Regions from separate parts of the Tepidibacillus sp. LV47 genome, predicted to be linked through region 1. Evidence: riboswitches for the same ligand, from Rfam matches in the RefSeq annotation. Region 1 holds a riboswitch; the other holds the start of a gene.
The links. Region 1 has a riboswitch for cobalamin ahead of ACMW72_RS06655 (FecCD family ABC transporter permease). Riboswitches for the same ligand answer to the same signal wherever they lie in the genome.

Region 1 (5,096 bases):
ATGTTTTCATAAAAAAAAATATTAGGAAAAGGAAAGGATTGAGCCGATTGGATAGAGAAATAAAATGATGTCTGTCAATATTCATTGTTGGAATGATTCTTATGGGGCTTTTAGGGAACTAGGCAGAACATCGGCGAGTCGATTTCGCGCACGACGAAAGGCGCATATCAGACGGCCATGTATACATACCAAATACGTCAAAAAGCCAGTTCGCACCGTAAAATACAAATACGACGAAGTCGTCAACCGGATTGAACAAATGGAAGACGGAAAGGTGACAAAATATCGCTATAATGCACTGAATGAGCTTGTTCAAGCGGGAGATCAATTCTATTATTACGATGCAAATGGCAACCTAGTTCAAAAAGAAACAAAAGAAACGCTTGTCAAATATAAGGGAGTTTACTATCTAAACGGTTCCCAAGTGGAATACGAGTATGATGCCTTACGAAGAAAAGCCGTAAGGGATCAAGAAGGAATACAACTAGGATATAAATTTGCCAAGACTGCGAGCATCATAAAGACGAGCAAAAACTTTTTAAGAGGTTATGCATCAAGACTGGACTCTCCAAAACTAGGGATTAGTATTAATGGTAAACAATTAAGATTGAATTTGCAGTTTTTTGCTAAGGGTATTAGTAAAAAATCATTAAAAGAAGCTCAATTAGGAACGAGGCGATCGATCAGCTGGGGAAGATGAAGTTGTTTCATGATTTCGCTTAGCATATTGAGATAGGTAGATGGATAAATAGCGCGAATTTGAATGTTCATTTTGTGCGACTCCTTTATTTTGCTCGTTCCTTACCCATTCGACACGGTTCGAAAAAATACTTTTTCGGATTCAAAGGTTGCGAAATGTGAGATATTATAATCATTTTTAAGAAAAGTTGGGAAAAAATTAGAATGATTCTTGTCTATATAGTAAGAAAAAAAGTAAAATGGAAGATGGAAATAGGAATTATTCCTAAAAACTTTTTTGGAGGGGTATAGAATGGAAAATTTTGAATACGTTGTTGCATCAAATAAAGAATTTGAATCAACGATCGAAGCCATTGATGCAGAACTAAAAAAAATCAATTTTAAAATTGTATCTCGCATCAATATTCATGAAAACATTTTAAATAAAGGATATGACTTCAAAAAGAAGGTTAGTGTATTAGAAATTTGCAATGCTAGTGAAGCTTACGAAATCCTTTCTTTAGGTACTGAAGTATCAATCTTCCTACCTTGTAAAATCACTGTTACTGAAGATGAAAATGGTGTAAATGTTCGTCTACCAAGACCTACTTTCCTATTAAATCAATATGGAAAAGAAGAATGGAATAAAATCGCTGACAAAGTAGAAGGTTTAATGATCAGTGTGATGGACGCAGCAGCAAAATAAGTTTTAAATACGATACTTTTCCCATTGTGTGATATACACAGTGGGATTTTTTTATTTAAATTTTTTTGATAAACTAATCCAAGAAAAAGGGATTTATCTTCATACTTTCTTTATAGTTTCATTCTATAATCTTATAGAGGTTGATAAATAATGACAAGAATTCTAATCGTTGATGATGAATTTCATATGAGACAACTTTTACGGATTTATTTACAACAACATGATTTTCACGTAGATGAAGCAGAAAACGGAAAAGAAGCATATGATAAAATCTTAAAAGAAAATTATGATCTAATGATTCTTGATGTGATGATGCCTGTGATGGATGGATGGGAAACATTAGAGAAAATAAGGAAAATATCTGATATCCCTGTTTTGATGCTGACAGCAAAAGGTACGACAGAGGATAAAGTAACTGGGCTTACATCTGGAGCTGATGATTACCTGGTAAAGCCGTTTGAAGAGGCAGAGTTGGTTGCTCGTATTCAGGCTTTATTACGAAGAATACAAAAAAGTACAGAAGAAGATGAGTTATTGAAATATAAAGGGATTGTTTTAAATCTTTCAGCAAGGATTGCTTTTTACCTAGAAGAAACGATAAACCTTACCCCAACCGAATTCGATTTATTGGAGGTCTTAATGAAACATAAAGGAAAAGTTTTGTCGCGAGAGCAATTGATTGAAATGGTTTGGGGGATTGACTTTGTGGGAGAGGACCGTACTGTTGATTCTCATATTAAAAATTTGAGAGAAAAACTTCGGAAAGCTGGAGTGAAAGAACAAATCATAAAAACGGTATGGGGAATAGGATATAAAGTAGAATAAGAATGAGATATTTAAATCTATTCTGAGGGAATGAAGTGGGAATTATGAGAATTTTTTTATGGGTTATTTTTTCTATATTTTTAATTTTTTTCGGTGGTTCCTTCCTCTTGTTTGCTGTTCGGATGATTTGGTTTTCTCCAAATACGATGGGGATGATGATGGGCAGAAAAATGATGTTTCACCATATGTATTTTTGGATGAGAGGAACGTTTTGGATTTTTATCGTTCTTATCGGCCTTCTTATTATAATTTGGCTGATTTATGATTGGCAAAAAAGAAGAAAGTAAAGAATAAAGAACTATGAATTGTTAAGCCAACAGATGAGTTTAGACCCGCCTTTTTTTAAGGTGGGAATTTTTAGCACAAAAAAAAAGAGGCAGAGTTATTGCAAAAGCAGTTTGAACTCAACAGATGTGAAAAAGGAACTCTAAAAGCGCTTTAATGTACAAACTTATTTTTGATTATAAAACTCTGAACAAAGATAAGATAGTGCTTGTTAAATTGTTTTTATACGTTATAATGAACTCAGAAAATAAAATAACGTGTGGCAAATAGGTTCTTTCTGATTCGTCAGAAAGATGAAAAGGGAAGTTCGGTGAGAATCCGACGCGGTCCCGCCACTGTGATTGGTGTAAGCCTCCACATGAATCCACTGTCGTAAGACGGGAAGGAGTGGAAGGTATGCCATCAGCCAGGAGACCTGCCTATTTGTTAAGGAAGCTTAACCTTCGAGGAAAAGGGAAGGCATCTATCTCATTGACAAATTGGATCATGATGTCCTTATGTCCCTTTTTATCTTCGGGTAAAAAGGGACTTTTACTTTTCCTTGACATGCCCTATTTATCCAAATCTTTAAAATAGGTGTTGCTATGAAACAAAAAAAGAATCTTGCTCTTATCATAGGATCTTTGTTCCTTCTTCTCTTTTTTTCTATATTTGCAAGCCTGTTTGTTGGATCTGTTCATTTAGACTTCGTTTCAACAGTGAAAATTTTGGTGAATCAACTTCCTGGAATTGAACTCGCTCCAGATTGGGAAATTAGTGATGAGATGATCATTATCAATTTACGTTTGCCCAGAATTATTTTGGCATCTTTAGTAGGTGCGATGTTGTCCATTTCCGGTGTGGCATTTCAAGGTGTCTTACGAAATCCTTTGGCGGATCCGTATATTTTGGGTGTATCTTCTGGAGCAGCTTTAGGCGCAGCATCCACTTTAATCTTTGTTCCTGATCTTTCATTATTCGGTCATTTTACCCTTCCCATCTTTGCTTTTCTTGGGGCAATGATGGCATTGGGATTTGTGGTACTTTTGGCGAAAAGGCAATATTACCGAGGAAGTGAAACATTGATTCTTGCTGGGGTGATCGTTCAATCCCTTATGGGGGCCGTTCTTTCCTTTTTAATTACCATATCTGATAACAAACTTCAATCGATCATCTTTTGGCTTATGGGCAGTTTAGCCAACCATGATTGGACCGATATTCTCGTTCTCATCCCTTATTTTTTATTTGGTACAATCTTTTTACTTTTTCAATATAAAGACCTGAATGTTCTTGCCTTAGGAGAGAATGCGGCAACCTACCTAGGAATGGAAGTAGGGAAACAAAAAGTAAGGATTTTGACCATTGCTTCCTTACTAGCTGCTTCTGCGATCTCGATTGTAGGTATAATTGGGTTTGTAGGTTTAATTATTCCTCATATACTCAGAGTCTTATTTGGTGCAAATCATCGAATATTACTCCCTGTGTCTGTTTTAGCTGGTTCAGTTTTTTTAATCCTTACAGATACTTTAGCGCGAACGATGATTCCTTCAAGCGAAATTCCCATCGGTGTTCTGACTGCATTTTTAGGTGCGCCTTTTTTCGCATATCTCTTTTATAAAAATCGAAATGGGAGGGGTTAAAAATTGAGTCTCTTCCAAGTTAAGCGTGTGTCTCATTTTTTTGGACAAAAACAAGTGTTGCGTAACATTCATTTTGAAGTAGAAAAGGGACGTGTTCTTGGCATCATTGGGCCAAATGGAAGCGGGAAAACCACTTTAATACAAGCCATGAGCGGTTTGTTTGACGTTGATGAAGGTGAGATTCTATTTCAAGGTAAAAACATAACGAGCTATCGTAAGAAAGAGTTAGCTCGAAAATTAGCGGTAATGTCTCAAGAGGGAACTCCGCCTCTCCCTTTTACCGTTAATGAAGTGGTATCGATGGGAAGGTATCCGTGGTTAGACTTTTTCACAGATTTATCGGTAAGGGATAAAGACCTAGTAAAAAAAACCCTGGTGCAATTGGATTTATGGGAGAAACGTTTTCAGCAAGTGGCTACATTAAGCGGCGGTGAGCGCCAATTAGTTTCTTTGGCAAGGGCGATGGTTCAAGATCCGGTAGTTTTATTTCTAGATGAACCAACCACTTATTTAGATATTGGTCACCAAATCTTAGTATTAGAACATATTCGCAAATGGCATCAAGAAAAAGAGATTACGATTGTAATGGTACTCCATGACTTAAATTTGGCAGCTCAATACTGTGATGAATTGATCTTAATTCAAGATGGAAAGATTGAATCTATCGGTAAGGTAGAGGAAGTGCTTAATGTTAAGGAAATTGAACGAGTTTACCATACAAAGCCAATTTTAGTACAGCATCCAATACGAAAGGTTCCACAAATTTTGTTACAAGGGCAATAAACTAATGATACGTATCCTTTATGAGTGAAATGAAATGTCCAGTTGTTTTCTATGGAAAATCTTTGTTAAAATTAAGATAGTGGAAATGGAACCTCATTTTTTTAGGAAAAGGAGTGATGATGATGGCAATTGTAGAAGTAACGATAACTCCTCTAGGAACAGGCAGTCCAAGTATAAGTCAATATGTGGCTAATGTACAT
Region 2 (5,096 bases), on a different contig from region 1:
CTAAATGAGTGATATGTAAATATTCCATGATGAACTGAACTTTTTCTTGAATCATTTTTTCGGGAAGGTTCAAATTCTTGAGTCCATAGGCTATATCCTCCCAAACATTTGATGAGAAAAGTTGCTGTTCTGGATCTTGAAAAACTATACCAACCTTCCTTCTTAATCGATTTAATTCCCTAGGAGAATACTTAAGTTCCTTTTGATTGACGATCACTTTACCTGACTTTGGTCGGAAAATGCCATTAATATGACCTAAAAGTGTTGATTTCCCGGCGCCATTATGGCCAATTAGCGCCACCTTTTTGCTATTCGGGATCTTTAAGGTAAGGTGATCAAGTGCTACCGTCCCATTCGAATATTGATAAATCACATTTTCAAATTCAATCATTGGTGGTTCCATAATTCTTTCCGTCCTTCTATACTTCGATTTTGGCTTGATCAGCTACAATAGAACTTTCAATCACTCCTCTGCTTTCTAAACCGATCGCCCATTTTCGATAACGCTCTAAAGAATTTATAAAAAGTTGTGATAATAAAGCAGAAAATGAATAAAGTGAACGAGTAAAGTTTTTATAGCCAAGCCGTGAAGTTTGTGCCATTTTCATCTGATAGGCTGTATCTAACAAAACAAATAGAAAACGATAGATAAGTTTCGCAATTTCGAGAAGATCAACAGGAATTTTCAATTTTTCCATTACTTTTATTAAGTCATGAAAAGGAGTGGTCAGTATAAGAAAAAGTAAGCTTGCCGTGTTAGACAGCGATTGAAAAAATATACTTCCTGCTGTTTCTATTCCTTGTTTCGTAATCCCAATATAATAAGGGCCGATGGAAAGAAAGCCCAACATCATTTTTGGTGATGGAGAAATGGATAGCATAATGCTCATAAGGCTTACTCCTAGAAAAAGACCCATCCCTAGCAATAATGTTAGATAATCCTTCCATGGCACTTTGGCAAAACCAATAGTGATCGTGACAGTAATAACCCAGATCATAAGATCGCCAATCCAATGAAACAAAAAAGATAGGATAAAACTTACAAACACAAATATCAATTTGATGAAAGGATCAAGTCGAATAAAACGATTGGTATACGCAATTTGATCAATTTTCAACATTTAATTTCTCACCTGTCATTATCCTTCCTCTGATAAAAACCAATTCCATAAATGAGAACACCGAATCCTAAAATTGCTTGAACGGAAAAAAGGATCTTTTCCATTGTCTCATTAGGTTCAAAAAATAAATTTGTAATCCATGGCTGATAATCTCGATCTATCGTTGAAATTACTCCTTGTGCTTGATCATCCGTCCCAGTAAATTCAAGATTTCCTAAAAAATTTTGTAAAAAGAGAATAAGGAACAAAACGAATACACTAAGTAGTATTTTTTTATTTACCCCAAGTAAAAAACCTCCTTTCTTTTTGTAAAAGAATTTGCAGTTCTTGCTGATGATTTTGCTTTAAGAGTTGAACAACAATAACTGTAATGATTCCTTCGATCATCGCTAACGGCACCTGAGTAACAGCAAAGATCGTAAAAAATTTCTGAAATGATTCCATCACTCCTCCAATTTGTGAAGGAAACGCAAGAGCTAATTGAAATGAAGTCACAACATAAGTCATTAGATCCCCTAAACTTGCGGCGAAAAAGATTGCAAGCTTATCTTTATGGAACAAACGTCTAAATAAATGATACGTACCTACTGCAAATATTGGCCCTATAATCGCCATCGAAAAAAGATTAGCACCTAAAGTGGTAATTCCACCATGAGCGAGTAAAAGAGCCTGAAAAAGTAAAACAATTCCCCCAATTACACTCATAATCGCTGGACCGAATAAGATCGCACCTAATCCTACCCCTGTCATATGACTACTACTTCCCGTAACTGATGGTAGCTTTAGAGCAGATAAGGCAAAAGTAAACGCCCCTATTACACCAAGGAGTAATTTAAATTGAGGATTTTCTTTGATAACGATACGAATCCTTTTCACTCCAAATACGAAAAACGGAGTAGAAATCACCCACCAAAAAGCAGCCCATTTAACCGGCAAAAAGCCTTCCATAATATGCATCGCATAAGCAGGTTGTGGAATGAACAAAAAATAAATCGTTAATAACAAAACCTCAACACTAAATGATCGATATTGCAAATCAATTCCTCCCTCCAATAAAATAAGCACCCCTACCCTAAAGATAGAAGTGCTTGATAGACTAACGAATATTCCGCCATACCACCTGTTTCACGAAAAAAACACTTCACTCCGTTTTACAAGGAAAGCGTTGAAGTGCTTATGTTTAACAATGTTGATATGGCAATGAAACGACAAACACTCCCCTATCTCCCGTAGGGTTATGTGTTTTGAAAATAGGCAGGTCTCCTGACTTCGATTCACCGTCTGTATAAGGCCTTCCCAATTTTGCAATCAGTGGCATTGATTTATACAGACTCCTCGTTACAGTGGCGGGACCGTGTCGGATTTTCACCGACTTCCCTTTTAATCCAAGTTATGATTGCATAACTTGGAACCTATTTCCATTCATATTTAATTTTATTAACTTAATATATACCTCATGACTGATAGCATGTCAATAAACTTTTTCATTTTGTTACTGTATAAAAAATAATCATTGCAAAAAAGCAAAATTTGTTATTTAATATCAAATAAGGAATACAACATATAGAAGGAATCGTTCTAAAAAAAAACAATATATAGTGTTTTATACAAAAAAGTAAGGTGTTTTAAAACTTAAAAGGGAATCTGGTGAAAGTCCAGAACTGTCCCCGCAACTGTAAGTGTGGACGAAATGAGTAAAAGCCACTGTACAAGAATGCTTCATGGCTCTTGTACGGGAAGGATTCAAAGTAGGAAGAAGCACAAGTCAGGAGACCTGCCTTACTTTTCAAGTTTCATTTTCTTCGGGAGTTGAGAGGATGGAACGATTGTATAAACAGGTATATTTTCTATAATTGCCTTTTTATGCCATCGTTCAATCCGCTCAAAATTGAGCGGATTTTTTTTATCAAATATACAAGGAGGCTTTTTTATGTTTAACAGTTCAAGTGAAATTATCAGGTCATTTACATCAGAAGTAGAAAACAAAAAGACAGATTTTTTAAAAAGGGAAAACAGCAATTATGTATATTCTTTGCCATTATTAAGACACCACTTAACCAATTTTGCAGAAGAAGAATTCCTATTAAATGAAATTTTACCTAAAGAATTAAAAGATTTATATGATCAAGGAATAGTCTACATCCATGATAAACAACTAAGTCCCTATTGTGTTAGTGTTGGGTGTAGAGATATCGCCACTTTTGGAATCCCTACCCTTGCCAAAAATATGCTGTCTTCTAAACCAACGAAGAGACTAGATACGCTCTTACGTCATTTTAGTAATGTGGTTGTTTTAATGTCTCAACAAGTTTCTGGAGCGGTTATGCTGTCGCAAATGACAACTGTCGCTGCATCGTATTTATATTTTGAAGAAACAGAAACACAAAAGAAGTATTCCCAAAACGATTTAAAACAATTATTCCAAAGCTTAATTTGGGAAATGAATATGCCTCTTCGAAGCGGTTCCCAATCTGCCTTTTCCAATATAACGATGGAATTTGGCAAACCTTCCGAAGAAATCAAAGATGAATACATAGTCATTGGTGGAGAAGCAAGAAATATGAAATATAAAGAAATTCCCTCTGAATATTTTGATCGGATTAATCAAGCGATTATCGATGTGATGGCTGAAGGAACAGGAAATGGCATTCCTTTTACCTTTCCTTTGATCACTGTTCCGATTGATGATCATTTTAACTTTGATAATGATTTATTCTTATATTTGTTAGACAAAATGTATAATTGGGGCGGCGTTTATTTTGAAAATTTTCGTACATTCCCCTTTGATAATGATTATTATAAAAAATTAAATCCTTACATAAAGGCCCGGGATCCAGAAGCCAGCAGAAGTTTATGCTGTCGTTTACAGATCGATTTAAGCTTGCTCTCTAAAGTGGGGAGTGGTATTTTTGGAAGTTCCACGGGGTCAACTGGTGCCGTGCAAGTACTTAATTTAAACGCCAATCGCCTTCTAATGGAATTTGGCCATGACAAAGATTTATTAAAACAAAAAATGCGCGAATACCTAGAAATCATGCAAAAAGGTCATCAAGCGAAAAGAAAATGGATTGAAGCAAATAAAGAATTATATCCCACTTTCTTTGCATTTAATAAAGACCTTAAAAATTATTTTAATGTTTTTGCCATCACTGGTATGCATGAAGGATTGATCAATATTGGTTTTAAAGATGGAATCAAAGATGAACAAGGAAAAAAACTTGCCCATGAAATTATGCAATATATGACTGAAGTGATAAATGAATTCATCGTTCGTGACCAAGTTGCTTGCGGAATAGAATATGCTCCTGCTGAAAATGCCGGAATCAAACTGGCTCGCCATGATATGAAATGGGCAAAAGAACATAACCGAGAAATTTTTGTTCAAGGAAAAGGAGAAGATGTTTATTTAACTTCTGGTTGTATGCTTCCCTTTAGTGAAGAAGACTTTTCAGCCCAGATAGAGAATGCTGCAGAATTTCAAGCTTATGCTACCTCAGGAAGTATTCTTCATCATTTTCTAGAAACAAAGGTTGAGCCTAATCTATTAGCAGATTATATCGACAAGTTATTTCAAAAGCCGATCAATTATATTACTTTAACACCCACCATCACAAGTTGCATGACTTGTGGTCAGCAATTATTGGCCGAAGATGGGAAAAACATTGAATTATGCCCGGTTTGTGGTAGTGATGATATCGCCACATTTAGTCGAGTGATTGGATATGTTCGCATGATCGCTCGAAAGAAGATAAAAGTAGATCAAGAGGGTTTTTATAATGGTGAACAAAATTTTTGGAGTAAAGCTAGACGATTTGATTGGAATACACGAAAACGTATAAAATCTGAACATTTAAAGGAATTACACCACGAGGATATTTTAACAGAGGTATTTTAAAGAGGGATGGCGTATGAAGTTTTATAAACAAGTGATGAGAACATTTGTTGATCTACCAGGCCACCATTCTCTACTTATCC

Region 2: linked by a shared signal. The riboswitch ahead of ACMW72_RS02525 (energy-coupling factor ABC transporter permease) and the one ahead of ACMW72_RS06655 (FecCD family ABC transporter permease) in region 1 are both predicted to bind cobalamin.

Annotation. Positions count from the first base shown of each region.
Region 1 covers NZ_JBLWIF010000004.1:92,857-97,952, forward strand. The annotation lists gene ACMW72_RS06640 (hypothetical protein) at 65-700, shown strand; gene ACMW72_RS06645 (DUF302 domain-containing protein) at 992-1,384, shown strand; gene ACMW72_RS06650 (response regulator transcription factor) at 1,535-2,209, shown strand; cobalamin riboswitch at 2,746-2,932, shown strand; gene ACMW72_RS06655 (FecCD family ABC transporter permease) at 3,079-4,113, shown strand; gene ACMW72_RS06660 (ABC transporter ATP-binding protein) at 4,117-4,896, shown strand; gene ACMW72_RS06665 (MTH1187 family thiamine-binding protein) at 5,019-5,096, shown strand, end outside.
Region 2 covers NZ_JBLWIF010000001.1:513,863-518,958, forward strand. The annotation lists gene ACMW72_RS02510 (energy-coupling factor ABC transporter ATP-binding protein) at 1-403, opposite strand, end outside; gene cbiQ (cobalt ECF transporter T component CbiQ) at 420-1,121, opposite strand; gene ACMW72_RS02520 (energy-coupling factor ABC transporter substrate-binding protein) at 1,130-1,459, opposite strand; gene ACMW72_RS02525 (energy-coupling factor ABC transporter permease) at 1,395-2,156, opposite strand; cobalamin riboswitch at 2,357-2,552, opposite strand; cobalamin riboswitch at 2,723-2,918, shown strand; gene nrdD (anaerobic ribonucleoside-triphosphate reductase) at 3,052-5,016, shown strand; gene ACMW72_RS02535 (radical SAM protein) at 5,030-5,096, shown strand, end outside.